One region of the Erythrobacter sp. SN021 genome, then DNA from elsewhere that is predicted to be linked to it. Evidence: predicted binding sites of a transcription regulator. Region 1 holds the regulator's gene; each other region holds the start of a gene.
The links. The regulator LexA, encoded in region 1, represses DNA repair genes until DNA is damaged. The targets are predictions, from matches to a motif close to GTTCCNCNCTTGTTCT.
Positions count from the first base shown of each region.

Region 2: a site for LexA is predicted at 3,328-3,343, ahead of recA (recombinase RecA). Genes of this name have one in related genera too.
Region 3: a site for LexA is predicted at 5,482-5,497, ahead of L5849_RS06500 (DNA recombination protein RmuC). Genes of this name have one in related genera too.

Region 1 is NZ_JAKKUW010000001.1:321,730-331,686, forward strand. Features, by position in the region: gene L5849_RS01545 (aminodeoxychorismate/anthranilate synthase component II) at 1-558, shown strand, start outside; gene trpD (anthranilate phosphoribosyltransferase) at 555-1,547, shown strand; gene trpC (indole-3-glycerol phosphate synthase TrpC) at 1,549-2,334, shown strand; gene lexA (transcriptional repressor LexA) at 2,482-3,171, shown strand; gene L5849_RS01565 (ComEC/Rec2 family competence protein) at 3,187-5,388, opposite strand; gene gltX (glutamate--tRNA ligase) at 5,417-6,865, shown strand; gene L5849_RS01575 (citrate synthase) at 6,875-8,161, shown strand; gene L5849_RS01580 (sensor histidine kinase KdpD) at 8,233-9,669, opposite strand; gene L5849_RS01585 (hypothetical protein) at 9,672-9,957, opposite strand, start outside.
Region 2 is NZ_JAKKUW010000001.1:601,430-611,386, forward strand. Features, by position in the region: gene L5849_RS02905 (NAD-dependent epimerase/dehydratase family protein) at 1-101, opposite strand, end outside; gene L5849_RS02910 (nucleotide sugar dehydrogenase) at 101-1,267, opposite strand; gene L5849_RS02915 (glutathione S-transferase family protein) at 1,363-1,989, opposite strand; gene recA (recombinase RecA) at 2,186-3,250, opposite strand; gene L5849_RS02925 (response regulator) at 3,398-5,872, opposite strand; gene L5849_RS02930 (DUF2062 domain-containing protein) at 5,869-6,477, opposite strand; gene smpB (SsrA-binding protein SmpB) at 6,605-7,087, opposite strand; gene dapA (4-hydroxy-tetrahydrodipicolinate synthase) at 7,128-8,009, opposite strand; gene L5849_RS02945 (lytic transglycosylase domain-containing protein) at 8,114-9,957, shown strand, end outside.
Region 3 is NZ_JAKKUW010000002.1:377,487-387,443, forward strand. Features, by position in the region: gene rapZ (RNase adapter RapZ) at 1-860, shown strand, start outside; gene L5849_RS06480 (PTS sugar transporter subunit IIA) at 932-1,357, shown strand; gene L5849_RS06485 (HPr family phosphocarrier protein) at 1,354-1,632, shown strand; gene L5849_RS06490 (RNA methyltransferase) at 1,634-2,443, shown strand; gene L5849_RS06495 (amidohydrolase family protein) at 2,599-4,002, shown strand; gene L5849_RS06500 (DNA recombination protein RmuC) at 4,003-5,466, opposite strand; gene L5849_RS06505 (peptide deformylase) at 5,649-6,221, opposite strand; gene recR (recombination mediator RecR) at 6,435-7,031, opposite strand; gene fmt (methionyl-tRNA formyltransferase) at 7,075-7,983, shown strand; gene truA (tRNA pseudouridine(38-40) synthase TruA) at 8,087-8,836, shown strand; gene L5849_RS06525 (zinc-binding dehydrogenase) at 8,915-9,957, shown strand, end outside.

The DNA.
Region 1 (9,957 bases):
CTCGTCCATTACCTCACGGAAATGGGCGCGGATGTCGAGGTGGTGCGCAATGACGCCATTTCGGCGCGCGAGGCACTGGCGGCAGACCATGCGGGTTATCTGATCTCGCCCGGACCCTGCACACCGAACGAAGCGGGGATCAGCCTCGACCTCGTGACGGCCTGCGCCGATGCGGGCAAACCTCTGCTCGGCGTGTGCCTTGGTCATCAGGCAATCGGCCAGCATTTCGGCGGGCGCGTGGTGCGCGGTGGGCTGATGCATGGAAAGACATCGCCGGTGACGCATGATGCGAGCGGAGTCTTTGTCGGCCTACCCTCGCCCTTTACCGCGACGCGCTATCACTCGCTCGTGGTCGAGGACATTCCCGACTGCCTGGAGATCAACGCCACCAGCGAAACACCGGGTCTCGACGGCAGCAGCGTGATGGGCTTCCGCCATTGCGAACTGCCGATTCACGGCGTTCAGTTCCACCCCGAAAGCATTGCCACCGAACACGGCCACGCACTGCTTGCCAACTTCCTCGAAATCTGCGGTATCGCCGCCAAGGCCCCGGCATGAAACGACTTCCCGATGCAAAGCAGCACCTTGGCGAGAAGGAGGCGGAAGAGGTCTTCGGCTGGATTCTCGATGGCGAGACGTCCGACGAGGACGTCGCCCGTTTTCTCGTGGACATGTCGGCGCGCAGTGAAACGTCCGAGGAAATCGCTGGGGCTGCCCGTGCGCTCCGGACCCGGCTGATTCCGGTCGAAGCTCCCGAAGGGACCGTCGATTGCTGCGGTACCGGGGGCGATGGGCATCACACGCTCAACGTCTCGACAGCGGTGAGCCTGGTCGTCGCGGCATGCGGTGTCCCGGTGGCAAAGCACGGCAATCGCGCGGCGAGCAGCAAATCGGGCGCGGCGGATACACTCGAAGTGCTTGGCCTCGACATGGAAGCTGCGGGGAAAAGCGCCGAGAAGACCTTGGCGGAACTCGGAATTTGTTTCCTCTTCGCCAAAAACCACCACCCTGCGATGGGGCGCATTCAACCCATTCGCCAGAAGCTCGGTGTGCGGACCATTTTCAATTTGATGGGTCCCTTGTCGAACCCCGCCGGGGTACGGCGGCAACTGATCGGCATCGCCCGTCCCGCCTATGTCCCTATCTATGCCGCCGCCAAGGCCAAGCTGGGGACCGAGCGGACCTTCATTGCCTCGGGTGACGAAGGCCTCGACGAACTGAGCCTGGCGGGCGGAAACGAACTGGCCGACGTGACGGGCAATGATTTCGAGATGCGCCGCGTCGTCGCGGTGCAGGCCAACCTGCCTCATTCACCCGTCGAAGCGATCCGCGGGGGCGAACCGGAGCATAACGCACGGGCGTTGGAAGCTCTTCTGTCGGGGACCCCCGGCCCCTATCGCGACGCGGTGTTGTTCAATGCCGCCGCGACGCTCATCGTCGCCGGGCGCACCGACGACTGGACCGAAGGCGCGGAAATCGCCGCCGAAGCGCTGGATTCGGGCAAGGCCAAGACGCTGCTCGAAAAATGGATCGCGATGGCCATCTGACATGAACAAGCTCGAAGAGATTTGCGCAACCAAGCGCGAGGAAGTCGCCGCGCGCAAGCGAGCCCGTTCGCGCGCCGATCTGGACGCGGCGGCGCTTGGACAATCGGCACCCCGTGGCTTCCGCTCGGCCCTGGCACGCGCGCAGCAGAGCGGGTTCGGCCTGATTGCCGAAATCAAGAAAGCATCACCCTCCAAAGGCCTAATCCGAAAGGATTTTCGGCCCGCCGAGCACGCGCGCGCCTATGCTGCGGGCGGAGCTGCCTGCCTGTCGGTGCTGACCGACGCCCCCTACTTTCAGGGTCACGAGGATTATCTCGTCGAAGCGCGCACAGCCTGCCCCCTTCCGGTCCTGCGCAAGGACTTCTTGGTCGATACGTGGCAAGTCGTCGAAGCACGCGCGATCGGTGCCGATGCGATTTTGATTATCGTCGCTGCGCTCGACGATAGTGCCATGCATGAAATCGAAGCAGCGGCATTCGATTACGGAATGGATGTCCTGGTCGAAGTCCACGATAGCGTCGAAATGGAACGCGCCGCCCGGCTGAAATCGCGCTTGATCGGTGTGAACAACCGCGACCTCAAGACCTTCGATACCGATCTTGCGACAACCGAAACGCTCGCCGCCCACGCCCCGGACGGCGCCCTGTTGGTCGGCGAGAGCGGGATCTCGACCCATTCCGATTGCGCCCGCCTCGCTCGTTCTGGCGTGCGCAGCTTCCTTGTCGGAGAAAGCCTGATGCGGCAGCCCGATGTCGAAGCGGCAACCCGCACCCTGCTTGGCGGCTGAAACGGCGGGAGAGGAGCAAAGCGGGAACACCTGTTCCAGCGCAACTTGCTCCAAACCGGGGCTATTGCTTGACTTGTGGAAAGGGGTTGCTTACTTGTTCCGCATTCGTTCACGCGTTTGTGAACAGGCGACACGGGAGTTCGCACCATGCTGACCGCCAAGCAGCACGAATTGATCCGCTTCATCCAGCAAAAGCTGGAGGACACTGGTATTTCCCCCAGCTTCGAGGAAATGAAAGAGGCATTGGACCTCAAGAGCAAGTCGGGCGTCCACCGGCTTATCTCCGCGCTGGAAGAACGCGGTTTCATTCGTCGGCTGCCCAATCGGGCGCGGGCGCTCGAGGTTGTCAAACTGCCGGAAGACGCGGTCATGGGTTCTCCCAAGCCTGCTCCCGCGAACGATGCGGTCGCCACGGCGCTGACCGCGAAGGCAGTCGCGCCCGAGCCGGCCAACGATATCATCGACGTTCCCCTGCACGGCCGCATCGCCGCCGGCGCTCCGATCGAAGCGATCGAAGGCCAGTCGAGCATGCCGGTGCCTGCCGCGCTGCTCGGCCCTGGCGAACATTATGCGCTGGAAGTCTCGGGCGATTCGATGGTCGAGGCCGGTATTTTCGACGGCGATTTCGCGCTGATCAAACGCACCGACAATGCGCGTGACGGAGAGATCGTAGTCGCGCTGGTCGATAATGAGGAGGCCACGCTCAAATATCTGCGCCGCGATGCAGGTCGTGTCCGGCTCGATCCGGCCAATAGCGCTTATGAGGCGCAGATGTACGAACCGCATCGGGTCCAGGTGCAGGGCAAGCTGGCGGGGCTCTTGCGGCGCTACCACTGATGAACGCATTGGCGACTAGCGGACGGAAGCCCGCCACCAGCCATGTTCACCCTGGTCCTGCGCGACCGTCGCGACCTCCCGGGAAGAAAGATAAATCGCCGTCCCTCCTTCCCTCTGGAGTAAGAGGCGGTCTATCTTCAGCCATCGTGGGCGGCAGCTCCGTGGCAAATAGCGTTCGGCGATAACGATATCCGCTCTCTGGCAAGCCGCGGCCAGTGCGCGCTCCGCGACGAGGTCCCGGTTGCGCGCGACGAGGATCGTCCAGTTGCGAGGTTCTTGCTTAGGGGGCCCTCGCTTTACGGTCAGCGTGCAGAATTCCGCACTGCATCGGGCGTGAGGCCACTGGACCAGCGGTATCGGCTCCAGGTCACTTCCGGAAAGCTCAAGCAGATTCTGTCGTGCGTAGTTCGTCTTGCCATCGCGCAGGACCAGCACGTGTTCGGCCTCGTTCGCCACGCCGATATCCCGCCCATCGCGCGTGACGAGAATATCGGGCGCGGATGCCGAAATCATAAGGAAGGCGGCCACAGCAACCGGCGCCAGTCCCCACAGGCGAGCCCTGCCTTGCCATAGTGCCAACCACAACGCGCCGGCGAGATATAGGGTCAAAGTGCTTAACCCGATACGCGGAGCCAGTTTCACCGCGCCGGGCTGCTCCGAGAAGAAATGGGCAATGGCGAGCAGGAGATCGAGCGAATGTCCGACCAGCCACCATGCGGGGGCGCCCGCCCCGACAATATCCAGCAAGAGAGCCAATGCCACGAGGGGCATGGAAACGAATGTCACCAGAGGGATCGCGATCAGGTTGGCTGCCGCGCCATAGACCCCCGCCCGGTGGAAGTGGAACAGGACTATCGGCATGAGCGCAAGCTCGATCACGAGGCCGGTCAGGAATAGCACCGATGCGCGCCGAGCGAGGCGGCGCAACCAGCTTTCTTCACGCGGTGCAAGGAAGTGCCGGATTGCCGGAACGTTGTGGAGGGTAACGATGGCGATAACCGCGGCGAAGCTCATCTGAAAGCTCGGTCCCACCAGCGATTCGGGCCATAGTGCAAGAACGGCGCCTGCCGCCACCGCCACCATCCGCATCGAAAGCGGTTCTCGCCCGAGCGCCAGCGCAACCAGGACGAGCAATGCCCCGATACAGCTCCGAACCGTCGGAACCTCGGCACCGGTCAACAGCGTGTAACCGATGCCAGCAAGGGCAGCCGTACCGGCTGCCAGCAGCGGCAGCCGCACGCGCAAGGTCAGCCAGGGCCAAAGGGCGAGCAGTTTGAGAGCCAGCAGATAGGTTGCCGCAATGATCGCGCTGACATGCAACCCGCTGATCGAAAGCAGATGCGTCAGCCCGGCATCGCGCATAGCCTCTTCGTCCGCCTGGGGAATGGCGCCCCGATCTCCGCTGGCCAGCGTCGCCGCAATCGCGCCGGCCGTGGTGTCCTCGAGCCTATCGCGGACATGCCCCGAAAGGCCTCTCTGGATCGATGCGAGGGATGCCGCCGAATCCCGAGATGGCTCGATCAGCTCGATTTCGCCGACTGCCGATCCGGTCGCCGAAAGTCCCTCGAACCAGGCTCGTCTCGCGAAGTTGTAAGCACCCGGGACGATCGGCGGAGACGGGGGCATTAAACGGGCCGACAGGCGCACTCTCGCCCCCTCGCGCAGCGCCGCCCGGTCCTGCGTCCACGGTATGTTGATCCGGTATGCCACCGCCCGGCCGGTCTGGGAATCGCGAGCGGCAAGGATGAGCCTCACGCGATCTTCCGCAGGCTGTTCCTCGCGCTCGAGAATCCGCCCGTCGATCTGTTCGAAGCGCGGCTGCGGGATGGGTTCCGCTCCCACCATCGCCGAGCGCGCCCAGACCAATGCGATTCCGGCGGCCAAGGCAATGCAGATCGAGACGATTCCGACCAGAGTGAAACCGCGTTTCTGCTCGCCGCGCCATAGAGCGATTGCGCCGAAAGCGGTTCCCAGCGCCAGTCCGATCGCTGCCAGCCACTGCCACCGTGTTCCCAACTGGAACCAGAGACCTATTCCACCGGCAAAAGCCACGACGAGCCACGGCCCGCGATCGAAGCGAGCAGTTTCGAGAAAGGTCTCGATGCGCTGTGCGAAACTGGACAAGAGACCGCGCATGCGCCAATGGCGCGGCACTATCTGGCGGGCTTCTTCGCCCGCTTCCCCCATCGGTATCGAAGGCGTCCCCTGCGTCGCCATGCAAGTGTTTGAAAGGAAGCGTGAGACAATGGCAAGCGATAGTGACAGCAAGACCCGGCAGGTCGTCACCCGCTTTGCTCCCTCGCCTACCGGCTATCTCCATATCGGCGGCGCGCGAACGGCACTGTTCAACTGGCTTTACGCGCGGCATCACGGTGGCCGCGCGCTGTTGAGGATCGAGGATACCGATCGCAAGCGCAGCACCCCCGATGCGATCGAGAAAATCATCGACGGCCTCGACTGGCTGGGCCTCGATTTCGACGAGGCACCGGTGTTTCAGTCCGACCGCGCCGAACGCCATGCCGAAGTCGCACACAAGCTGCTCGAAGCGGGGCATGCCTATAAGTGCTTCGCGACCCCCGAGGAACTCGAGGACATGCGTGCAGAGCAGCGCGCGAACAAGCAGCCGATGCGTTACGACCGACGCTGGCGCGACCGCGACGAGAGCGAAGCGCCCGACGGCGCGCCCTTTGTGATCCGCCTGAAGGTGCCGACCGAAGGGGCGGCGACGATTCAAGACGCAGTTCAGGGCGAAGTCACGGTAAACAACGCCGAGATCGACGATTACGTCCTGCTCCGCGCCGACGGCACGCCGACCTACATGCTCGCAGTTGTTGTCGACGATCACGACATGGGCGTAACGCATATCATCCGCGGTGATGACCACCTCAACAACGCCTTTCGACAATTGCCGATCATCCGTGCGATGGACACGATCGAGGGCGGTTGGCCCGACCCGGTCTATGCACACGTCCCGCTGATCCACGGTTCGGACGGGGCTAAGATGTCCAAGCGCCACGGCGCGGTGGGCGTAGAGGCCTATCGCGACGAAGAAGGCGTTCTGCCCGAAGCCCTTTTCAATTACCTGCTGCGTCTTGGCTGGGGTCATGGCGACCGCGAGGAGATCACCAAGGCGGAAGCCATCGAGTTGTTCGACCTTGATGGCGTCGGTAAAGGGCCGGCGCGCTTCGACATCAAGAAGCTGCAGCACCTCAATGGCCACTATATCCGCGAGGCCGACGATGCGCGCTTGGCGGAAATCGTTGCCGCCAGAATCGGGCCGAAAGCGGATGTCGCGCTGCTGACAGAAGCGATGCCGGTTCTCAAAACCCGCGCGAAGTCCATCGTAGAACTTGCTGATGGCGCAGCATTTCTTTTTGCGAACCGTCCGCTCGAAATGACCGAAAAGGCAGCCAAGCTTCTCGACGACGACGCTCGTCATCGCCTCGCCGGATTGTCAAAAATGCTGCATGTGCAAAATGACTGGACAATCGAGGCGCTGGAAGCCACTACGAAATCCTATGCCGAGCAGCTCGAACTGGGTCTCGGCAAGCTCGCGCAGCCCATGCGCGCAGCGTTGACGGGCACAACCACGTCGCCCGGCATTTTCGATGTGCTGGTCCTGTTGGGCAAGGAAGAGTCGCTCCTGCGTATCGATGCGCAGGTCTCGCCGACAGGCACCGAGAAAAACGAGTAGGAGAAACGCGTGGCCGACAAGCAGGCAACTCTCGATCTGGGCGACAAGACCCAGGAATTTCCCGTGCTGGAGGGCAGCGTCGGGCCGGATGTCGTCGACATTCGCAAGCTTTATGGCACGACCGGCAAATTCACCTACGATCCAGGGTACAAGTCGACCGCGAGCTGCGAGAGTGCGCTGACCTACATCGACGGCGAAGAAGGTGTCCTGCTCCATCGCGGTTACCCGATCGGCCAGCTCGCCGAAAACTCCAGCTTTATGGAAGTCGCCTATCTGCTGCTGAACGGTGAATTGCCGAAGCAGCAGGAACTCGACGATTTCGATTACACCATCACGCGCCATACCATGGTGCACGACCAGCTCCGCCAGTTCTATCAGGGTTTCCGCCGCGATGCGCACCCGATGGCGATCATGTGCGGCGTGGTCGGCGCGCTGTCGGCCTTCTACCACGACAGCACCGACATTTCGGACCCTGAACAGCGCAAGATCGCCAGCCACCGCCTGATCGCCAAGATGCCGACGATTGCGGCGATGGCGTATAAATATGCGGTCGGTCAGCCGTTCCTGCAGCCGAAGAACGACCTCAGCTATACCGGCAATTTCCTGCGCATGACCTTCGGCGTTCCGGCGGAAGAATATGAAATCCACCCCGCGATCGAACGCGCGATGGACCGGATCTTCATCCTCCACGCCGATCACGAGCAGAACGCCTCCACCTCGACCGTGCGCCTAGCCGGTTCGTCGGGCGCGAATCCCTTCGCCTGCATAGCGGCCGGCATTGCCTGCCTGTGGGGACCGGCGCATGGCGGTGCCAACGAAGCTGCGCTCAACATGCTGCAGGAGATCGGTTCGCCCGATCGCATTCCGCACTATATCGAGCGCGCGAAGGACAAGAACGATCCGTTCCGCCTGATGGGCTTCGGCCACCGGGTCTACAAGAACTACGATCCGCGCGCGACGGTGATGCAGCAGACGCTGCGCGAAGTGTTCGAAGCGCTCAACGTGAACGATCCGGTCTTCGAAACCGCGCTTCAGCTCGAGGAGCTTGCGCTCAACGACGATTACTTCAGGGAAAAGAAGCTCTTCCCCAATGTGGACTTCTATTCCGGGATCATCCTCAACTCGATCGGATTCCCGACCACCATGTTCACCGCGCTCTTCGCCCTCGCCCGCACGGTTGGCTGGGTGGCTCAGTGGAACGAAATGATCTCCGATCCCGCTCAGGTGATCGGCCGTCCGCGCCAGCTTTACACCGGTCCGACCGAGCGCGACTACGTGCCCATCGGTCAGCGCTGACAAAGTATTTTGGGGACAGTAAGGGGCGCCATCCGGCGCCCCTTTTTTCATCCGCGATCGAGACCGATCGCTTAGCCATTGTCGCGCGGCTTCGGTATGGTCGGGCCGTCGCGCGGCTCCTTGCGCAAGTCCTCTGCAGCAGGAACGGAAAGCGTAAAGCGCGCGCCTTGTCCCGGTGCACTTTCCACGGTCAGATCGCCATCCATCGCGCGCGCAATTCGCCGGGAGATGTAGAGGCCGAGACCCGATCCTCCATCCCCGCTGCGCCCGAGGCGTTCGAATTTCTCGAAAACGCGCTCCTGCTGTTCGGGTTCGAGGCCATGTCCTTGATCGGCGACGGTTATCAGCGCGCGATTGCCGATCCGGTCAAGCCGAATCCATACCTGACTCTCGTCGGGAGAATACCGGATCGCATTGCCGACAAGGTTGAGCAGAATCTGCAGCACACGCCGGAATTCGGCGATCGCCAACTGGCTTTCGCCCTCGGGCGGTGCGACCAGTGTGATTCCTTTCTCGCGAGCGCGAACGCCCAATATGCCACAAGCCCGGCGGGCAACGTCGGCCAGTTCGATACGGTCGGGCGCGGTCGTGAAATCCTCCGATTCCACAACCTCCAAATCCGACAGGTCGTCTATCAGGGCAAGCAGGTGCTGCGCTGCGGTCGCGATATCGGCGGCGTAGGAACTGTATTCATCGGCGAGAGGCCCGGCGAGCTTGGTGCGGATCGTTTCGGCATTGGCGATGATACGATTGATCGGCTGCCGCAGAACGGGCGTGAGATCCCTCCCGAAGGATGGCGCGTCTTCCCCGTCTGGTTCTCCATCGCCACTACTCTCCGCAAGCGGGCGCTCTGCGGTCAGATAAAGAACGAAACCGGCGCTGCCCGGTTGCGGCTGACCCAATGGTTCGAGATGGGCCGTCCACTTCCGGTTCGATCCGTCGATCTCGCACGTGGCACCGTCGAGCAGACGCCAGTGGAGCGGCTGCTGATGCGTATTGCCCGGCAGGCGGACCAGGTCGGTCCACGGTTTTCCTGCCGCGGCCAGCGCATGTTCGGCGAAATCGGCAAGGTCGGGAGCCTGGGTCTCGATAGACAAAAGCCGCTGGTTCGAATCGAGCCGCGCGGTGCAATCCGCGAGATGCCGATTGATCTCCACCCGGCGCCGCGCCGCCTCGATTTCGTTTTCGGGCGGCAATTCCTCGCTATGCCAGCTCACGACATCGATCGTACAGCCTGCCACCTCTCCCGCGTCATCCGCGACAGGGGCGATCTCCACCCAGGCGGTAACCCGGTTTTCGCCGTCGGTGGCTTCGAATTGCCGAGCCAGCTTAAGCCCGAAACGCAAAGCCTTTTCGACCAAGGCGAGCAGTTCGGGGATCGCAATCCGCGAGCCGATTTTCCCGCCGCAAGCCTGGTGAAGCTGGGCGAGAACGTCATCGGCCTGTACCAAATTTCCATCGGTATCGGCCCTGGCATGGGCGACGTATCGGGTTCCTACGCTCGCCATGGTCATGCCGTTCCCGGAAGTGCTGATTCGGCGAGCAGGCGACGTGCCTCCTCGGCGGCGATACCGGCGATTTCCCGAGGGGGGAACGCTTTGGGCACAAGGCGCAACACCTGGCGCTCGACGTCGGCGCTATCGAGGCCTGCTGCCCGCAATCCCAGTGCCAGGCGGGCTGTCTGCTGGTGATTGGTGGCCAGGACGGCTGCGGTCCGCGACTGCCCCGATCGCATGGCGAGCGCAGTCAGATACAACGCGGTGCCCGCCTGATCGATATCCAGTGCCCTCAACGCG
Region 2 (9,957 bases), 280 kb from region 1:
ATTCCGATCACCGTGAATCCGTCAGCCAGCAGTCGACGGGAGAGGTGATAACCGATAAACCCTGCCGATCCCGTGACCAGCGCGGTGCGTGTCTCGCCCATCAATCGGCGCCGAACAGGTCGCGGGTGAAGACCTTCTCGCGCACATCGGCGAGATCGGGATCGAGGCGATTGGCGACAATGACGTCCGCGTCCTGTTTGAACCGGCCGAGATCGCGTTCGACCCGGCTGCCGAAGAAGCTATCCTCCTCCATCACCGGTTCGTAAACGATCACCTCGATCCCCTTGGCCTTGACCCGCTTCATGATGCCCTGGATCGAGGACTGGCGGAAATTGTCCGAACCGGCCTTCATGACCAAGCGGAAAATGCCCACCGTTTTCGGCGCCTTGGCGATGATCCGATCGGCGAGGTAATCCTTGCGGGTACGGTTGGCATCGACAATCGCGCGGATGAGGTTCTGCGGAACCTCCGAGTAATTCGCCAGCAACTGCTTGGTGTCCTTGGGCAGGCAATAGCCGCCATAGCCGAAGGACGGATTGTTGTAATGCGAACCGATGCGCGGATCGAGACCGACACCATCGATGATCTGGCGCGTGTCGAGGCCGCGCGAGAGAGCATAACTGTCGAGCTCGTTGAAGAAGGCGACACGCATGGCAAGATAGGTATTGGCAAAGAGCTTGATCGCTTCCGCCTCTTCGGCATCGGTCAGCAAAACCGGGACATCGTCGACCAATGTGGGTTGGACCAGCAGATTGGCGAAGCTGCGGGCCCGGTCCGAACGCTCGCCGACAACGATACGCGATGGGTGAAGATTGTCGTACAGCGCCTTGCCTTCGCGCAGGAATTCGGGGCTGAAGATGATCCGGTCGCTCGCGAACCGCCTACGGGCCTCGGTCACGTATCCGACGGGCACGGTGGATTTGATGACCACGACGGCGCGTTCATTGCCGATCAAGACTTGTTCGATCACCGCATCGACCGCGCTCGTGTCGAAGAAATTGGTCTCGACATCGTAATTGGTCGGCACGGCGGCGACGACGAATTCCGCACCCTCGATCGCAGCGGAGGCATCGGTGGTGAAGGACAGGTCGAGATCCTCCCGGCGGAGATATTCCTCGACCAGCTCGTCCTGGATCGGCGAGGTCCGCTCGGCCAGCATCGCGACGCGCTCGGTAGAAACGTCACATCCGACTACCGTATTGTGCTGCGCCAGCATGATGGCATTGGAAAGGCCGACATAGCCGAGCCCGAAAACCGCGATCTTCATCGAACCACCCGTCAATCAGCATCCAGCCGCGAGACGCGGCAGCGCGGGCCTTCTGTGGGGTGGCGGAGACGAATGCAAGCCTTGCTCCGATCCTCTCACCATATGAAATAGGCACCACCGCGCTTACGCGCGCGCTGCCAGGCAGGCCGGGCGTGGATCGCTTCGACGAAGTTCGCCAGCTTCGGCGCCTTTTCCGCATAGCCCTGCATCACAGCGATTTCGGCCGGGAAGCTCATCATCACATCGGCCGCCGACCAGTCGGCACCGACGAAATGCAGATCGTCGGAGATCTTGTCCTCGGCGAACTGGATGTGCGCGGCGAGCTGTTCCTCGATGCGGGGCATTATCGGGGCGGCCGCATCGCCGAGATGCCCGGCATAGATCTTGAGCATGACGGGGACGAAGAAACTGCTTTCGCCGAACTGCATCCATTCCAGATGGCGGATGTGGTCCTCGCCGTCCGACGCGGGGAGCCAGTCCTCGCCGCCATGGCGCTCGCACAGATACTGGATGATCGCCCCGCTTTCCGCCACGCATACGCCATCGTCCTCGATCAGCGGCGACTTGCCGAGCGGATGGGCCTGCTTGAGTTCGGGCGGAGCCAGGTTGGTTTGTGCGTCGCGCTGGTAGTGCACGATCTCGTACGCGGCCCCCAATTCCTCGAGCAGCCAGAGGATACGCTGCGAACGGCTGTTGTTGAGGTGGTGGACGGTGATGGTCATGCGGCAGGCCCTCTCTTGCGATTCGCCCGCACCCTATCTGCGCGGAGCAGCCTCGACCATGCCGGAAACGGAAAAGCCGGTGCGGCCAAGAGGAGGCGCGCACCGGCTTTCCGTTTGTTCGGGAGCGCCGGGGGACAGTCCGGCTTGCGCGCCGTCCCGGGGGATCGGGGCCGACGCGCTCCCGCTTGAAGAGAGGTCAGTCCTCGTCCGCGTCCGGGCCGGTCATCATCTCTTCGGCGACCTCGTCGGTGCGGCCGCGAATGGCGGCTTCCAACTTGGCACACATCTCGGGGTTTTCCTTGAGGAACTTCTTGGCGTTTTCGCGGCCCTGGCCGATGCGGACGCTGTCATAGCTGAACCAGCTGCCCGATTTCTCGACCACGCCCGCCTTGACGCCGAGGTCGAGGATTTCGCCGATCTTCGAAATGCCCTCGCCATACATGATGTCGAACTCGACCTGCTTGAACGGCGGGGCGACCTTGTTCTTGACCACCTTCACGCGGGTCGAATTGCCGATCACCTCGTCACGATCCTTGATCTGCCCAGTGCGGCGGATGTCCAGGCGAACCGAGGCATAGAATTTGAGCGCGTTGCCCCCGGTGGTGGTTTCGGGATTACCGTACATCACGCCGATTTTCATGCGCAGCTGGTTGATGAAAATCACCATGCACTTGGAACGGTTGATCGAGCCGGTCAGCTTGCGCAGCGACTGCGACATCAAGCGGGCCTGGAGGCCGACATGACTGTCGCCCATCTCGCCTTCGATTTCGGCGCGCGGCACGAGAGCCGCGACCGAATCGACCACCAGCACATCGATCGCGTTGGAGCGGACCAGCGTATCGGTTATTTCCAGCGCCTGTTCGCCCGTATCGGGCTGCGACACAATCAGTTCGTCGATATCGACACCCAGCTTCCGGGCATAGACCGGATCGAGCGCATGCTCGGCGTCGACGAAAGCGACCGTGCCGCCCGCCTTTTGCGCTTCGGCCAGCACATGAAGCGCCAGCGTGGTCTTGCCCGAGCTTTCCGGACCATAAATTTCAATCACGCGCCCCTTGGGCAGACCGCCCACGCCCAGCGCGATATCCAGGCCGAGCGACCCGGTGGAGATCGCCTCTACCTGCATGGTTTCCTTCTGGCCCAGCTTCATCGCCGAACCCTTGCCGAACGCACGATCGATCTGTGCGAGCGCGGCGTCCAATGCCTTCTGGCGGTCTGCGTCCACTTTCTTGTCCTCTACGAGCTTCAGACTTGCCGCCATGACATTACCTCCTGCACTTGGCCAGAGCCGCATCCCGACTCTTCAACTGGCAAGCGGTGTACCCGGTTCGTTCTCATAGAACAAGAGGGGAACGAAAATATTTTCGGCACCCCCCCCTTCGCCGTCGATTTCCGCGCTGTGGCTGGCTCAGTCGCGCTGTTCGCTCAATACCTCGGCGACCTTGGAATTGATCTGCTGGACGCTGAAAGGTTTGGGAATGAAGTGCATATTGTCGATGTCGATATCGTTGCGAAGCTGCTCTTCGGCATAGCCCGACATGAACAGAATGGGGATGTCCGGCTTCACCCTACGAATGGCGCGCGCCATTGCCGGTCCATCCATCACCGGCATGACGACATCGGAAACGATGAGATCGAACTCGGTCGAACCATTGGCCACCTCGGCCAGCCCTTCTTCGCCATCCGTCACCGTGGTGACGGTGTAGCCGGCGCGGACCAGCGCCCGCTCTGCCACGGCGCGAACCATGTCTTCGTCCTCCACGAGCAGCAGCTTGCCGCCGGCGGACCATTCGGTGGCCTTGGGCTCCTCGGGCTCCTCCGTGGTCATATCGGCGGGCATTTCGCCCTTGTGCACGGGCAAATACATGGTGAACCGCGCACCTATGGGAGCGCCGTCAGGCCCCTGCACGTTGTCGGCGAATATGAACCCGTTCGACTGCTTGACGATGCCATAGACTGTCGACAGGCCCAGCCCGGTTCCCTTGCCCTGCTCCTTGGTCGTAAAAAAGGGCTCGAAGATCTTGTTGAGATGCTCTTCGGGAATACCCCCGCCCGTATCCTGCACGATCAGCACGGTATAATCGTCGGCGGGCATGATATCGATGCCCATCTTGCGCACATCCCGCGCCGATACGCGGCGTGTGGCGAGGGTGAGCCGACCCTTCCAGTCCTGCTTGCCACGCTTGTGAGCATTGGCCTGCATGGCATCGCGCGCGTTGACGGCAAGATTGATGATGACCTGCTCGAGCTGCTGCGGATCGGCCCGCACCGAGCCCAGTTCGCGGTCGTGACGAACCGAAAACTCGATCTTCTCACCCATCAGGCGTTTCAGGAGCTGGCTGACCTCGCTGACGACATCGGGCAGTTGCAGCACGACCGGGCGCAGCGTCTGCTGACGGCTGAAAGCGAGCAATTGGCGTGTCAGGCTGGCCGCACGGTTCGAATTGGCCCGGATCTGCTGGATATCGTCATAGTCGCTGTCGCCCGGCGTGTGACGCAACAGCATCAGGTCGCAATAGCCGATGATCGCCGTCAGCACATTGTTGAAATCATGCGCGACGCCCCCCGCCAATTGCCCCACCGCCTGCATCTTGGTGGCTTGGGCGACCTGGCGGCGCAGGCGCTTTTCCTCGGAGGAATCGGAAATGGAGAGCAAAACCGCCGCGTCGCCCAGCCCGCGCACGCCGGCAAGGCCGATCGACACCGGCTCTTCCTTGTCGTTGGCCAGTCGCACGGCCATGTCGCCGCTGGATGTCGCCCCCTTGGCAAAACGGCGGACGGTATCGGCCATCGCGGCCTTGTCCTCGCGCACGACCAGATCGGACGGGAATTGCGGCAGTCCTTGGCTCTCGCGCTCGACCGCGCGCAGGAAAGCTTTGTTGGCGAACAGGAAACGGCTGTCGCGATCGGTCAGGGCAAGACCCAGCGGCAAAGCGGAAAGCAAGGCTTCGAGTTGCGGAACCGCGGCTTTTCCGTTGTTTTCCCAACCCCCGCCGATCCCCACGGTGCTGTCGACAAGCAACATCATGGACGGCGCCTGATCGGCATCGCTCAACCTGCCGTCCGCCGCCACATCGAGCGGTACATGGACCAGCGTCTGGGGCGATCCCTGCTGGCCTTCGCGCGCGAAATAGATGCGGTCGCGATCGTCGGAACGTAGCAATTGTACGAATTCGACCCCGCCGAGCGATTTTTCCCGACTGCCCGTAACGCGCTCCGCCAGGCCCGGGGTAGTCGAAAGCACGATGCCATCGGGCGCCACCAGAGCAAGCTCGATCCCCGCACGCGAAATTACTTCGCCGAGCCGACCCGACATCCGTTCCGCCAACCCGTCATAGCTGCGTTCCTCGCGAATTTCCGCGAAGCGCCACACAAGATAGGCTTCCCCGCGTCCGCTGCGATCGATGCGCAAACGGTACCGCATGTCGGAATCAGTTACGCGCACGTCGTCCAGCTTGGCCGATCCATCCCTCCATGCATCGCGAACCGCGCCCATCACGGCTTCGCGCGTTTCCGCCTCGAACGGCAGATCGAAGGGCATCACATTGCCTCCGTACCAGCGTTCATAGGTCGAATTGGCGCAGACCATGCGATTGGCCCGATCGATGATGGCCACGCCGCGCCTGCGGTTCTCGATGGCCGCGCTGGTCACCGACCAATCGGGCTGAAGCGTCGTTTCTTCGATCGGCACAGTTCTCAGGCGGGCGGTCAGCAGGATTGTCAGAAGAACGGCGACCAGCGCACCGCCATAAGCCAAGGCGACCATGCTCTGCTCGCCGACCAGCCATACCAGGAGGACCGAGACGACACAGGCCGCCGCAATCCCGAGCATGAGTGGCACGGGGGGCAGCGTCGCGGCGGCACTGTCCTCGCGCATGATCATGCGTCGGCACCCTTCCGCAAACGTTCGTCGAGACGGCTCTCCATGGCTTTCAATCGCCGCTGACGTCTGCGCGCTACGACAAAGCGCCACACGAAGCCCGAAAGCAGATACCCGATCGCCGCACCGACGATGGCGAGCACGGTGAAGCCGAAAATCGTCACCAATACGGTCACTCCGACACCCTCGAACATTTCGATGAACCAGGCCCAGCGTCCGCTATTGATCTCTTCCTGCGCGGCGCCGCCGGTGGCCGCGAGATCGACCTTGAGAATGAAAACGCCGAGCTTGTTGGCGATCACCGCCCAGAATGGAAAAGTGAACGGATTGGTGATGAAGGTCACGATCGCCGAGAGAGGAACGTTAGCCCGCGCGGGCAGCGCCAGAAACGCGGCAAGGAATATCTGGCCGACCGGGATGATGAACCCTGCGAATATGCCGAGCGCAACGCCGCGCGGTACGCTCCGGCGGGTGAACCGCCACAATTCCGGCGTCAGGAACCGATGGGCGATCGGACGCAAATATCTGTTCCGCGCCATTTCCTCGCGCGTGGGCATATGCGCGCGGATCCAGTCCGCCAGAAAGGTCTTCGATCTGCGCTTGTTCATGGCCACGCCCCTGCCATGCGCCGCCTCATCGGCGAGTTCAAGGGGGTGAGAGAGGCGGCTTGCGACGAATGCGGCATGTCTGGCAATGTGGTTAGCCCGGCGTGTTTTATAAGGGCATGGGTGCAGATCAGCCGCGTTCGCGCATCAATCGAGCCTTGTCGCGCTTCCAGTCGCGATCCTTGATGCTGGCGCGCTTGTCATGCGCCTGCTTGCCTTTGGCGAGCGCCAGCTCGACCTTGGCCCTGCCGGTACTGTTGAAATAGACAGACAGGGGTACCAACGTCATGCCCTTGCGCTCGACAGCGCCGAACAGCTTCTCGATCTCGCGCGCGTGAAGCAGAAGCTTGCGCGGTCGGCGCGGTTCGTGGTTCAGCCGGTTACCGTGCGAATATTCCGGAATATTCGCGTTGACCAGCCACACTTGTCCGTCACGTATCTCGGCGTAGCTTTCCTTGATGCTGGCCTCGCCGGCCCGCAAAGCCTTCACTTCTGTGCCTTGCAGCGCCAGCCCCGCTTCGAACGTATCCTCGACATGGTAATCGAAGCGCGCGCGACGATTGTCGGCGACGACTTTCTGCTTGTCGAACGTAGAGGGTTTGGGACGAGCCATAAGGCGGGCGCATGTAGGCGCTTGCGACGCGCCTGCCAAGTCAGACCAGGCCGGCGATCCCAAGTGCTTCGTCGACGGCTTCGCGGCTTGCCTTGCTGGCGTTGCACAACGGCAGGCGGACATCGGGCGAAAACCAGTCGTGAACGCGGCTAAGCGCATATTTGACCGGGGCCGGGCTGGCGTCCGAGAACATGGCGTAGTGCAGCGGAAACAGCCGGTCGTTCAATTCGCGTGCCTTGACCAGATCGTTGGCCGCGATTGCTTCATGGAACTCCGCGCATAGTGCCGGTGCGACATTGGCGGTGACCGAAATGCAGCCCGCCCCGCCCGCGGCCGAATGCGGCAGCCACAATTCGTCATTGCCCGAAAGCTGGCAGAATTCGTGATCCAGCCCCATGCGGTGATCGGCGACGCGGGACAAATCGCCGCTGGCGTCCTTGATGGCGACGATGCGGCTGGGATATTTACGGACCAGCTCGACAACCGTCTCATCCTCGATGTCGGTTACCGTGCGGCTGGGGACATTATAGAGCACGATCGGCAGATCGCTGTTTTCGGCAAGATAGCTGAAATGGGCAATGAGCCCGGCCTGGCTCGGGCGGTTATAATAGGGCGCGACGCACAGTCCCGCCGCAGCCCCGGCTTTCTTGGAAAACTGCATGTGTAGCAGCGCATTGCGCGTATCGTTCGAGCCGCATCCGGCAATCACGGGTACGCGGCCCGCCGCCTGTTCGATGCATATCTCGACAACGCGGTGATGCTCGGCGTTCGACAATGTCGACGCTTCGCCCGTGGTGCCGCACGGCACCAGCGCCTTGCTACCGTTTTCGATCTGCCAATCGACCAGCTTCCGGAAAGCCGCTTCGTCCAACGACCCGTCGCGAAAAGGAGTCGCCAGAGCTGGAATCGAGCCTGAGAACATTTACGGGAGTCCTGCGTTAGGGGTATGAAACAAGGCGATTTTCGGCGGTTCGCGCCACAATTCATTCAGCGCCTGATAAGGAGGGGCCGGGCACGATGTCCAGCATGGGCCGAAAAACTATTTTCTCACTCGCTCTTATGGCCGGTTCTTCACTGGTCTTTCCCACCATCGCGCAGGCGCAGAATACCTCACGCGCCGATATGGTCGCGCAGCAGCCAGGGCGGATGGATCAGGCCGTGGGCCAATGGGAATATCTGACCAAGCAGGAGGAGCTGCCTTTCGCTTCCTATGCGGGTTTCGTCACAACCTACCCCGATTTTCCCAAACAGGAATTGCTGCGCTACCGTGCCGAAGCCGCGCTGGACCGGGATGCTCCCTCGTCGCAATCGCTGGTCGCATTTTTCGACAAATACCCGCCGCTGACCAATGGCGGCAAGGCGCGTTATGCCTTGGCGCTCGCGTCGCTCGATCGCCCCGAAGCGTTCGACGTGGCACGGAAGGCCTGGCGGGGCGGACCAATGAGCGGCCCGTCCGAGCTCTACATACAGGGCCTGTTCGGCGGGCGCTTTGGCCCGGAAGATCACGATGCGCGCATGGATGCCTTGCTTTGGCAAGGTGATTACGAGGCCGCGTCGCGCCATGTCGTGCGCGTCTCACCGGCCTATCGCGAGATGGCCCAGGCGCGCCTGGCCTTATTGCAGGGCAGCACTCCGACGCAGGCGGGGCTTGCCGTACCGGACGGTGCGCTCAGCGATGCGGGCTATGTTTATAACCTTACGCGCCACTATCGCAGCTCGGGTCAGCCCTTCCGCGCGGTCGAGCTCTTGGCGACACGGGCGCAATTCGCCGCGCCCGCGATCGATGGGACACTGTTCGTTTCCGAAGCGCTGGCAGTTGCGAAGAGCGCGGGTGCGAGCCAGGCGGTCAGCATCGCGTCGAAAGTCGACGATGTCTTCGCGCCGGGCACCGATATCTCGGAAGGCAGCTTCACCCTGCGCGACAAATATACCGATCTGATGTGGCTGGGCGGGACCAAGGCGCTGTGGTCGCTCGGCGATGGCGCGCGCGCGGCCCCGCTCTTCTATCGCTACGGTACCGCGGCCAAAACGCCGCTCACCCGCTCCAAGGGGTTTTACTGGGCAGGACGCGCCGCAGCCCGTGCGGGTGACCGCGCCGAGGCGGAGCGGTATTGGCAGATGGCCGCAGATTTTCCCGACTGGTATTACGGCCAGCTTGCGCTGAGCGAACTGCGGCAGCCAATGCCGAACTTCGCCCAGGTGCCGCAGCCCGATGCGGCCGAACGCGCGGCCTTCGAAGCTGATCCGCTGACCGGCGCATTGCGCGCGATTGCGCGCAACCGCCGCGATTGGCGTACCGAACGCGCCTTTTTCGAAGCGATTGCCGACAAGGCAGACACGCCCGGCGAGATGGCACTGGTCGGCCAGCTTGCCCGCGAAACGGGTCTTGAAGAAATGGCGGTGGTCGCCGGTCTGGTTGCGGGCGAGCACGGCCTCAAGGGTTTCGAGCGGCTCGGCTATCCGACCGTGCCCACGCATTCGGGCGCCAACTGGACCATGGTCCATGCGATCGCACGGCAGGAAAGCGAATTCGACCGCAATCGTATCAGCCATGCCGGTGCGCGCGGCATGATGCAGCTCATGCCCGGCACCGCGCGCGAGGAGGCCGGCAAGATCGGCGTGCGCTACATGTCCGCCAGCCTGACGGAAAGCCCGAGCTACAATATCCGCCTTGGCGATGCGCATTTCGCCCGGCTGATGGATCGGTACGATGGCGCTTATCCGCTCGCCATTGCAGCGTATAATGCAGGCCCCGGGCGGGTGAACCAGTGGCTGCGTCTCAATGGCGACCCGCGTACAGGCGCGGTCGACTGGGTTACGTGGATCGAGCAGATACCGGCGAATTTCGAGACGCGCTATTACGTCATGCG
Region 3 (9,957 bases), on a different contig from region 1:
GTCTGTCGGGCGCGGGCAAGACCACCGCATTGCAAGTGCTCGAGGATCTGGGCTGGGAGACAATCGACAACTTTCCGATCCGTCTGCTCGGCGGCCTCCTCGCGAGCGAGGGCAGCGCTGTCAGCGACACGCCCTTGGCGATCGGCTTCGATTCGCGCACGCGCGGTTTCGTCCCCGCCGAAATCATCGAAATGTGCAAGCAGTTCGAAGCGCGGGAGGATGTCGAAATCACCGCTCTCTTTATCGATTGCTCCAGTGCCGAATTGCAGCGACGCTACAACGAAACCCGGCGCCCGCACCCGATGGCGCGCGGTCGGCCTGCGCTCGACGGGATCAAGGCAGAGCGCGAACTGCTGGAGCCGCTGCGCCGCTGGGCCGATATCGTCATCGACACGACCGATTACGCGACCAATCATTTGCAGCAGCTCGTGCGTGAACGGTTTGCGGCCCATGCCGAGGGCAATATGACCGTGACCATTTCGAGCTTCGGTTTCGCCCGTGGCATGCCGCCGCTGGCCGATTTGCTGTTCGACATGCGGTTTCTCGACAATCCGCACTGGGTCGAAGGGCTGCGCGAGAAAACCGGATTGGACAGGGCCGTGGGCGATCACATTTCCGCAGACCCCGCTTTCGCCCCGGCTTTCGAAAGGATTATCGAACTGCTGCACGAAGTCATGCCGCGCTATACGGCGCAGGGACGCAGCTATCTCAACATCGCTTTCGGCTGTACCGGCGGTCGGCACCGCTCGGTCTATAGCGCGGAGCGTGCAGCCGAAGCCTTGCGCAAGGCGGGATTTTCGCCCACGGTCATCCACCGAAATCTCGGTTCGCGTCCCGCCGACCCGCTCGAGCGACGCTAGACCCCGGGGCAAGGAATGGTTAAGCGCCAGACACGCATATCCTTCGGCATCGCAAACGGAACTGAAGCTGCATGATCGGCATGATCCTCGTCACCCACGGCAGACTGGCCGAACACTTCATCGATGCGATGGAACATGTGGTCGGCAAACAGGAGGACGTGGCCACCATTTGTATCGGTCCCAACGACGATATGGAACAACGCCGCACGGATATCGCCGATGCGATCAAGCAGGTGGATACCGGCGCGGGCGCGATCATCCTGACCGATCTGTTCGGCGGCACGCCTTCCAACCTCGCCATCTCGCTGCTCGACACCGGCCACATCGAAGTGATCGCAGGCATCAACCTGCCGATGCTCATCCGCCTGGCTGGCGCGCGCAAAAGTATGAATGTGGTCGATGCGGTCAATGCTGCGCAGACCGCAGGCCGCAATTACATCACCGTTGCCAGCGAGTTCCTCGGCCAGGATCTCGACAGCGCGCGGAAAGCATCTTGAGCGAGCTGCGCAAGCGCATCGAGGTGGTCAATCAGCGCGGCCTGCACGCGCGGGCCAGCGCGAAATTCGTCAATGCGGTCGCCGAACTGCCGAACGGCTGCACCGTGCGCGTCGCCAAGGGCGACAACGAGGCCGCGGGCGGATCGATCCTCGGGCTCATGATGCTGGGTGCGGCCAAGGGCGATACGATCGAGATCATCGTCGCGGGCGAGAATGCCGATACGGTCATGGCCGACCTCTCCGCCATGGTCGAGGACGGCTTTGGGGAGCCGTGAAATGACCCGCGAACGCCGGGTCATCACCGGGTTTTCCAATCCCACCGTCAAGGCCCTGCGCGCGCTGCGCGAGAAGAAGCACCGCAAGGCCGCGGGCAAGTTCCTCGCCGAAGGACTGCGCCTGCTGACGGATGCGCGCGAGTGCGGCCATGTGCCCGAAACGCTTGTGCTCGCCGACCGACGCGATCCGCATCCGCTGCTGTCCGCGCTCGAAGAATCGGTCGAGGCCAGCGGCGGCGAGGTGATCGAGACAAGCGCCGACATCCTCTCCAAGATCACGGGGAAGGACAATCCGCAAGCGGTCGCGGGGGTCTTCGGCGAGTTCGACACGTCGCTTGCCGCGCTGGACCGTGGCGGCGCAGATATCTGGCTGGTGGCGCAGGCGCTGCGCGATCCGGGCAATCTCGGCACGATGCTGCGCACCGGCGACGCGATCGGCGCGGGCGGGCTGATCCTGATCGACGACTGCGCCGATCCCTTCAGCGTGGAGGCGGTGCGCGCCAGCATGGGCGCGGTGTTCACGCAGAGAATAGCGCAGGCGCGGTGGGACGAATTCGAGCCATGGTTGCGCGGCGGACCCGGCCAGCTCGTCGCCGCGAGCCTGCGCGATGCGCAGCCCTATCGCGGCGCACCCTATGCCGCGCCCTGCTTCGTCATGGTCGGCAATGAAAGCCGCGGCCTGCCCGAAGCCTACGAGATGGCCTGCGACCTGCGCGTAACCATGCCGATGAAAGGCCGCGCCGACAGCCTCAACGCGGCCGTAGCCGCGGCGGTGCTGGGGTACGAGGTGTTGGCAGAGCTGGATAGCTGACCGGAGCGCGCCCTGGACCACCGGCAAAGGGGGTCTTGCGACACTGCGCGAGCCAACAGCGAGGCTTTACCGCCGATTTGCCTTGAACCCGAGGCCGCTATACTCAAATAATACACCCTTCGACCTGCAGATTTCTGCGCTTGTGGATCACACCCATGTCATTTCGCCCCATGATTCTGGTCTCGATATTCCTTGCAGCGGCATCGCCATTCCAGGCATTCGCTACGGCGGACGAGAGTGGTCGCGCTACACTCGTCATCGACAATATTGGCGTCATCCCCATGACCGAAAGCGGCGCGACGCTGACCGACAGAACCGTGGTGATCGAAGGCGATCGCATCGTCGCTATCCTGCCCGCCGACAGGAGCCGGGACTACCCAGGCGCGACGCGGATCGACGGTTCGGGAAAATGGCTCCTTCCCGGTTTCAGCGACATGCATGTGCATCTCGGCAACGATCGCATGTTGCGGCTGCTGACCGGGCAAGAGACACCCAGGGACGGAACCGCCGTCCTCCAAGACCTCTTCACGCCATATATCGCCAATGGCGTGCTGCAGGTCTTCGATCTCGCTTCTATGCCCGAAACGATCGGCCAGCGGATCGAGATCGAAAGCGGACGCATTCTCGGCCCGCACATCGTCACCGCCGCCATGATCGATGGCAAAGAGCCCATCCTCCCGTTCGGGATTTCGAAGGCCGCCGCCACGCCCGCAGACGGCCGGCAGGCGGTCAGGGACGCGCAGGCCGATGGCCATCGTTACGTGAAGATTTACGGGCGCGTGGATCTGCCGACCTTCACCGCTATCCTCGAAGAGGCCCGTTCACGCGGTATCCGCGTAGTCGGTCATATTCCCCAGCGCGGTCAGGGGATGACCGGATCCTTTTTCCAGCCCGGCTACGATCTGGTCGTCCATGCGGAAGAATTCGCGCAGCAAACCGCAGTACCGGACAAGACCGCCATTCCCGCTTACGTGCAGATGGCGCGCAGCAACGGCACGGCGCTGGTTGCGACCCTGAGCGCCAACAAGCGTATTCTGGAAATCGCCAGCGATCCGACATCGCTCGGCACGCGCGAGGACCTGCGCACGCTCTCGCCGGAATTCTACAGTCTCAATGCCGACCACAATCCCTATGCCGCGCAGTCGAACGAGGGTTTCGCCGAATATGCAGGCAGCATAGTCGATTTCAACGGCCCGTTCGTGCGTGCCTTCTCACAGGCCGACCTCACGGTGCTGACGGGATCGGACGCCGGCGTGCCCGGCATTGCGCCCGGATATTCCCTGCACGACGAATTCGAAGCGCTGGCAGAGGCCGGACTGGACAACCGGACCATCCTCGAAGGATCCACCCGGCTTGCCGCCAAGTGGCTCGGGGTCGATGACGACAGAGGAACGGTAGCTGCCGGGATGAGAGCCGATCTCGTGCTTCTGGAAGCCAACCCGATCAGCGACATCCGCAACACACGCAAGATCGCGGCCGTCATCCGGAACGGGAGATACATCGACCGCGCCGTACTGGATGGCATGATTGCCGACCTCAGAGAGCGCAACCGCCGCTAGCTATTCGGCCGCCTCGCGCCCTTTACCGGTTCCGTCCTCGATCTGCGCGGCGTCTTCGGCATTGTAGCGCGGGGTAGCTTCGACCTTGGGCACTTCCTCGATCTCGCGCTTGCCGATTTCGATGCCCTTTTCGTGCAGGCGGCGCCCGGCGGACAGCACGTTGCGTTCGAAGCTGCCGACGAACTTGTTGTAATTGTTGACTGCGGTTTCGAGCCCCCCGCCCACGCGCTTCATGTGTTCGGCGGCGACGGCGAGGCGATCGTATAGCTCGGCCCCGGCCTTGCCGATTTCCACCGCCTCCTGCGCGATCGTGTCCTGCCGCCAGACCTGAGCCACGGTGCGCGCGATGGCGACGAGATTGGTCGGCGTTGCCAGCAGAACCTTGTTACGGAAGGCGAAATCCCACAACTCGGGATCGTGTTCGAGCGCGGCGGCAACGAAATGCTCGCCCGGCACGAACATCACCACATAGTCGGGCGTGTCGTCGAACTGGCTCTGGTAGCTCTTCGAACCCAAGGTCTGGACGTGGTTGCGCATCGATTTCGCGTGGAGATCGAGATGGCGGACGCGCTCGCCCTCGTCATCGGCCTCGAAGGCGGCCTGGTAGGCGTTCAGCGACACCTTGGCGTCGATCACGAGGCGTTTCTGGCCCGGTACATGCACTACCGCATCGGGGCGCAGGCGCCCTTCCTCGGTATCGATCGAGTGTTCGAGATTGAAATCGGTGTGTTCGGACAGGCCGCATTGCTCGAGCACGTTCTGCAGCGCCCGCTCGCCCCAGCGCCCGCGCGCCTTGGGCGCATTGGTGAGGCTGTTGCCCAGCCGCTGCGCCTCACGCCGGACCTCTTCCTGTCCGCGCTGCATCTCGGTGATCTGCTGGTACAATCGCCCGAAAGCGTCGGTGCGCTTTTCTTCCAGCGCGGCGACCTGTTTCTCGTAAGCCTCCAGCCGCTTGCCCACCGGATCGAGCAAGGCCTTCAATTTTTCCTCGCTGGTCTTTTCCGAATGGCCGAGCCGTTCGTTGGCGCGTTCGAGAAAAGCTTCCTGCGCCTTGGTCAGTACCGCCGACCCGGTGTTCTGAAATTCCTTGAGCAGTTCCTCGCGCGCTTCGATCAGCAGGCGCTTCTGCTCGTCGAAATTGGCGGTCTTTTCCTTGAGGGTGGCGAGTTCTGCGGTGAGCGCACCATTACTACGACGCAGTTCATCCAGCGCCGCTTCATGGGTCTTGCGCGTCTCGCGCAGCTCCGCATCGAGCGCATCGGCGCGGTCGGCGCGCACGCTGGCGTTTTCCAGATCGACGATCGCCTTGCGGAACTTCTCGTCGAGCTCCTTGGCGCGCGTCTCGCTCTCGCCATGGCGCGCCTGCCAGTCCTTGACCGGCGCCATGCCGAAGCGATGGCCGAGAAAGTATCCCAGCCCAAGGCCGAGAACGAGCGCGATGATAGCGAAAAGCGTCGGGTCCATCGCGTGACAGTAGGCGGAACGGAGGGGGAACGCCAGCCCCTCGACCACCCTACCCACAATCGTCGCCCCGGCCTGCGAGCCGGGGCTAGGCTTGCTTGCGCCGACTCAGCTACCGCGAAGACAAGCGGGACCCCGGATCAAGTCCGGGGTGACGATGATTGGGTACGGCGAGAGAGGCGGATTTACGCCGCTTCGCGCAGCTTCTTGAGCTTCTTCAGCGCCATGTTGCGCTTGAGGCGCGAGAGGTGGTCGATGAAGAGGATACCTTCGAGATGGTCCATCTCATGCTGGAGGCAGGTGGCCATCAGCCCGTCCAGGTCTTCTTCATGGGTCTCGCCCTCGAGGTCCTGATAGCGCACGCGGCAGGTCGCCGGGCGATCGACATCGGCGAAGATGTCGGGGACCGAGAGACAGCCTTCCTGGTAGGTCGCAAGTTCATCCGCCGGGTCGAGGATTTCCGGGTTGATGAAGACGCGCGGTTCTTTCTTCACCGGATAGTGCACATGCTCGTGACCGTCATGGTTGCAAGGTTCGGGCTCGGCGTCGGTATCCTCGGGCTGGAGGTCGATCACCAGCACGCGCTTGGGCACGCCGACCTGAATCGCGGCAAGACCGATGCCAGGCGCGGCATACATGGTTTCGAACATGTCGGAGACGAGGGTGTTCAATTCGTCGCCGAATTCGTCGGGTTCGACCTTCGTAGACACGGTCTTGAGCCGGGGGTCCGGCACTTCGAGGATTTCACGGATAGCCATATGCGGCTCAGATAGGCGCGAGCGCGAGATTCTTCAATTGTTCGTTGCGTGAGTTCATTGCGTGCGGGAAGCGCCTCCGCGCTTCCCTTGCGGCTGCACCGGCCCACTCCCCCACCCGGCCACCCATAAGATACCGTGCCGTGGGCGGCCGGGTGGGGGAGTGGGCCGGTGCAGCAAGCCTTCGACGGAGGTCGAAGGCGCACCCGACAAAACCTACCCCACCGGCCTTCTGGCTCTCAATGCCTGCGCCAGCGTGCCCTCGTCGAGATAATCCAGCTCGCCGCCGACAGGCAGGCCATGGGCGAGCTGCGTGATCCGCACCGGATGCTCCTCCAGCCGTTCGGCGAGGTAGTGGGCGGTGGTCTGACCCTCCAGCGTGGCGTTCATGGCGAGGACGATCTCGTCGATCCCACCCTCCTCCACACGCGCCAGCAGCGAAGCGATGTTGAGGTCCTCCGGCCGCACACCGTCGAGCGCGGACAGCTTGCCGCCGAGCACATGGTACTTGCCGGTGAACAGCTTCGCCCGGTCGAGCGCCCAGAGATCGGCGACGTCCTCGACCACGCAGAGCGATTTCGTGTCGCGGCGCGGGTCTGCGCAGATGGCGCAGGGATTGGTGGTGTCGACATTGCCGCAGGTGTCGCATTCGACCAGCGCTTCGCCCACCGTCGCCAGCGCCTCGAGCAGCGCGGGCAGCGCGCTTTCGCGGCGTTTGACCAGCCACAGCACCGCACGCCGCGCCGAACGCGGGCCGAGGCCGGGCAGGCGAGCGAGCGCGGCTGCGAGGGTTTCGATCTCTTGCGATGCCATGAGGCGACAGATAGGGGCCGCAGCGAAACAGAGAAAGGCCGTCATGCGCATTATCTTCATGGGATCGCCCGATTTCGCGGTGCCGACGCTGCAGGCACTGGTCGATGCGGCGCATGAGGTGGTGTGCGTCTACACCCAGCCGCCGCGCCCCGGCGGGCGACGCGGCAAGGAGTTGACGAAGACGCCGGTGCACCAGCGCGCCAGCGACCTGGGCATCGAGGTGCGGCATCCCAAGTCACTCAAACCCGCCGAGGAGCAGGAGGCCTTCGCCGCGCTCGATGCCGATGTGGCGGTGGTTGCCGCTTATGGCCTGATCCTGCCGCAGGCGATCCTCGACGCGCCGAAGCACGGCTGCCTCAACGTCCATGCCTCGATCCTGCCGCGCTGGCGCGGTGCCGCGCCGATCCACCGCGCGGTGATGGCGGGCGACCCGGTGACCGGCGTCACGATCATGCAGATGGAGGCGGGCCTCGACACCGGCCCCATGCTCGCCTTCGCGCGCACCCCGATCGAGGACAAGACCACCGGCGAGCTGACCGAGGAGCTGGCCGAAATCGGCGCGCAATTGATGGTCGGCACGCTGATCGATTTCGGCGTCCTTCACCCGCTTCCCCAGGACGATGCGGAGGCGACCTACGCCGCCAAGATCGACAAGGCCGAGGCGCGGATCGACTGGAACCGCCCTGCCGAGGAGGTGGTTCGGCATGTCCACGGCCTGTCCCCCTTCCCCGGCGCGTGGTTCGAACTGGGCGGCGCGCGCGTCAAGCTGCTGCGCGCCGAGGTGGTCGAGGGTTCGGGAACGCCTGGCGAAGTGCTCGACGACCGGCTGGCGATCACCTGCAAGGAGGGCGCGATCCGCCCGCTCGAACTGCAGCGCGCGGGCAAGCCGGCGATGGACCTCGACACCTTCCTGCGCGGCAATGCCGTGGCAAAGGGGACCACGCTGGCGTGACCACTCCCCCTCCCCCGTCATCCCAGCGAAAGCTGGGATCTCTCGCAACGAGGCGCGAAGCCGGTGACGATCCCAGCTTTCGCTGGGATGACGGACTTGCCTTATGACCCGCTTCGCCCTGACTCTCGAATTCGACGGTACGCCCTTTTACGGGCTCCAGCGCCAGAAGGACGGACCCAGCGTGCAGCAGGCGGTGGAGGAAGCCGCTTTCCGCATACTCGGCGAGGAGGTGCGGCTGCACAGCGCGGGACGGACGGACACCGGCGTCCACGCACTCGCCATGCGCAGCCACATGGATGTCGAGAAGGAAATCAAGCCTTTCCGATTGATGGAGGCGCTGAACGCCCATCTGCGGCCCGATCCGATCGCGGTGACGCATTGCGAGGTGGTGCCGGGTGACTGGCATGCGCGCTTCTCCTGCACGGGGCGATCCTATGTCTATCGCATTGCCAACCGCCGTGCGCCGCTGACGCTCGACCTCGACCGCGCCTGGCAGATTGGCACCCCGCTCGACCACGAGGCGATGCACCGCGCCGCTCAGGCGCTGGTCGGCCTCCATGATTTCACCACCTTCCGCTCGGCCCACTGCCAGTCGGACAGCCCGGTCAAGACGCTCGACCGGCTCGATGTCGAACGCCAGGGCGGCGAGGTACGCATCCATGCCGAGGCGCGCAGCTTCCTGCACCACCAGGTCCGCAGCATGGTCGGCTGCCTGGCGCTGGTCGGCATGGGCCGCTGGCGCGAGGAACAGGTGGCCGAGGCGCTGGCGGCACGCGACCGGCAGGCGCTTGGTCTCAACGCGCCGCCGCACGGGCTCTATTTCGTCCGCGCGATCTATCCCGAAGACGCTTGACGCAACGTCGCCCTAGCCAAGCGTGCGGCAGCGAGGTAGCGATGCTCCATAAACCGGATTCGAATATGGAGAATGGACATGCCAACCACCGGAAAGCAGCTTTTCACTACTCTTGAAAGCGACGGTACGCTTACGGTCGAAATCGCGAACAGCGAGTTTCGCGATCCCACGGGCAATCAAGTGCTGGTCAAGATGGAAGCTGCGCCGATCAACCCTTCGGACCTCGCGATCCTGACCGGCGCGGCCGATTTCGAGAATGCCGAATACTCGCCCGGCAAGGTCGTCGCCAAGATGCCCGAACCGTTCAATTCGGGGCAGAAGGCGCGCCACGGCCAACGTCTTCCGGCAGGCAATGAAGGTGCCGGCACCGTCGTCGCCACGGGTGACAGCGACATGGCCAAGGCGCTGATGGGCCAGCGCGTCGCCTGCGTACCGGGCAGCGCCTATGCCGAATACGCCATTGCCGACGCCGCCATGTGCCTGCCGCTGGGCGATCACAGCGCCGAGGCCGGTGCATCGAGCTTCGTCAATCCGATGACCGCTCTGGGCTTTGCCGAAAATGCCAAGATGGACGGCCAGAAGGCGATCCTGCACACGGTCGGCGCCTCGAACCTGGGGCAGATGCTGGTCAGGATCTGCCAGGAAGACGGGCTGGACCTCGTCAACATCGTGCGCAAGCAGGAGCATGTGGACCTGCTCACCGGGCTCGGCGCGAAGCACGTGGTCAATTCCTCGGACGAGAACTTCTTCGCCAATCTCAAGGCGACCATCGACGAAACCAACGCCTTTTACGGCTTCGACCCGATCGGCGGCGGCCAGATGGTCGACACCTGCTTCAAGGCGATGGAGCAGGTCGCGGTTTCGAAGATGACCGAGTATTCGCGCTACGGTTCGAACCAGGCGAAGCGCATGTTTATCTATGGCCGCCTCGACTTTTCGCCGACCACGCTGACGCCCTCCTACGGCTTCGGCTGGACGCTGTCGGGCTGGCTGCTGACCCCGTTCCTGCAGCATGCGGGCATGGAAACCGTGATGCGGATGCGCAAGCGCGTGCTCGACAACCTCACCACCACCTTCGCCAGCAGCTACAAGACCAAGGTCGATCTCGAAGGCATGCTGAC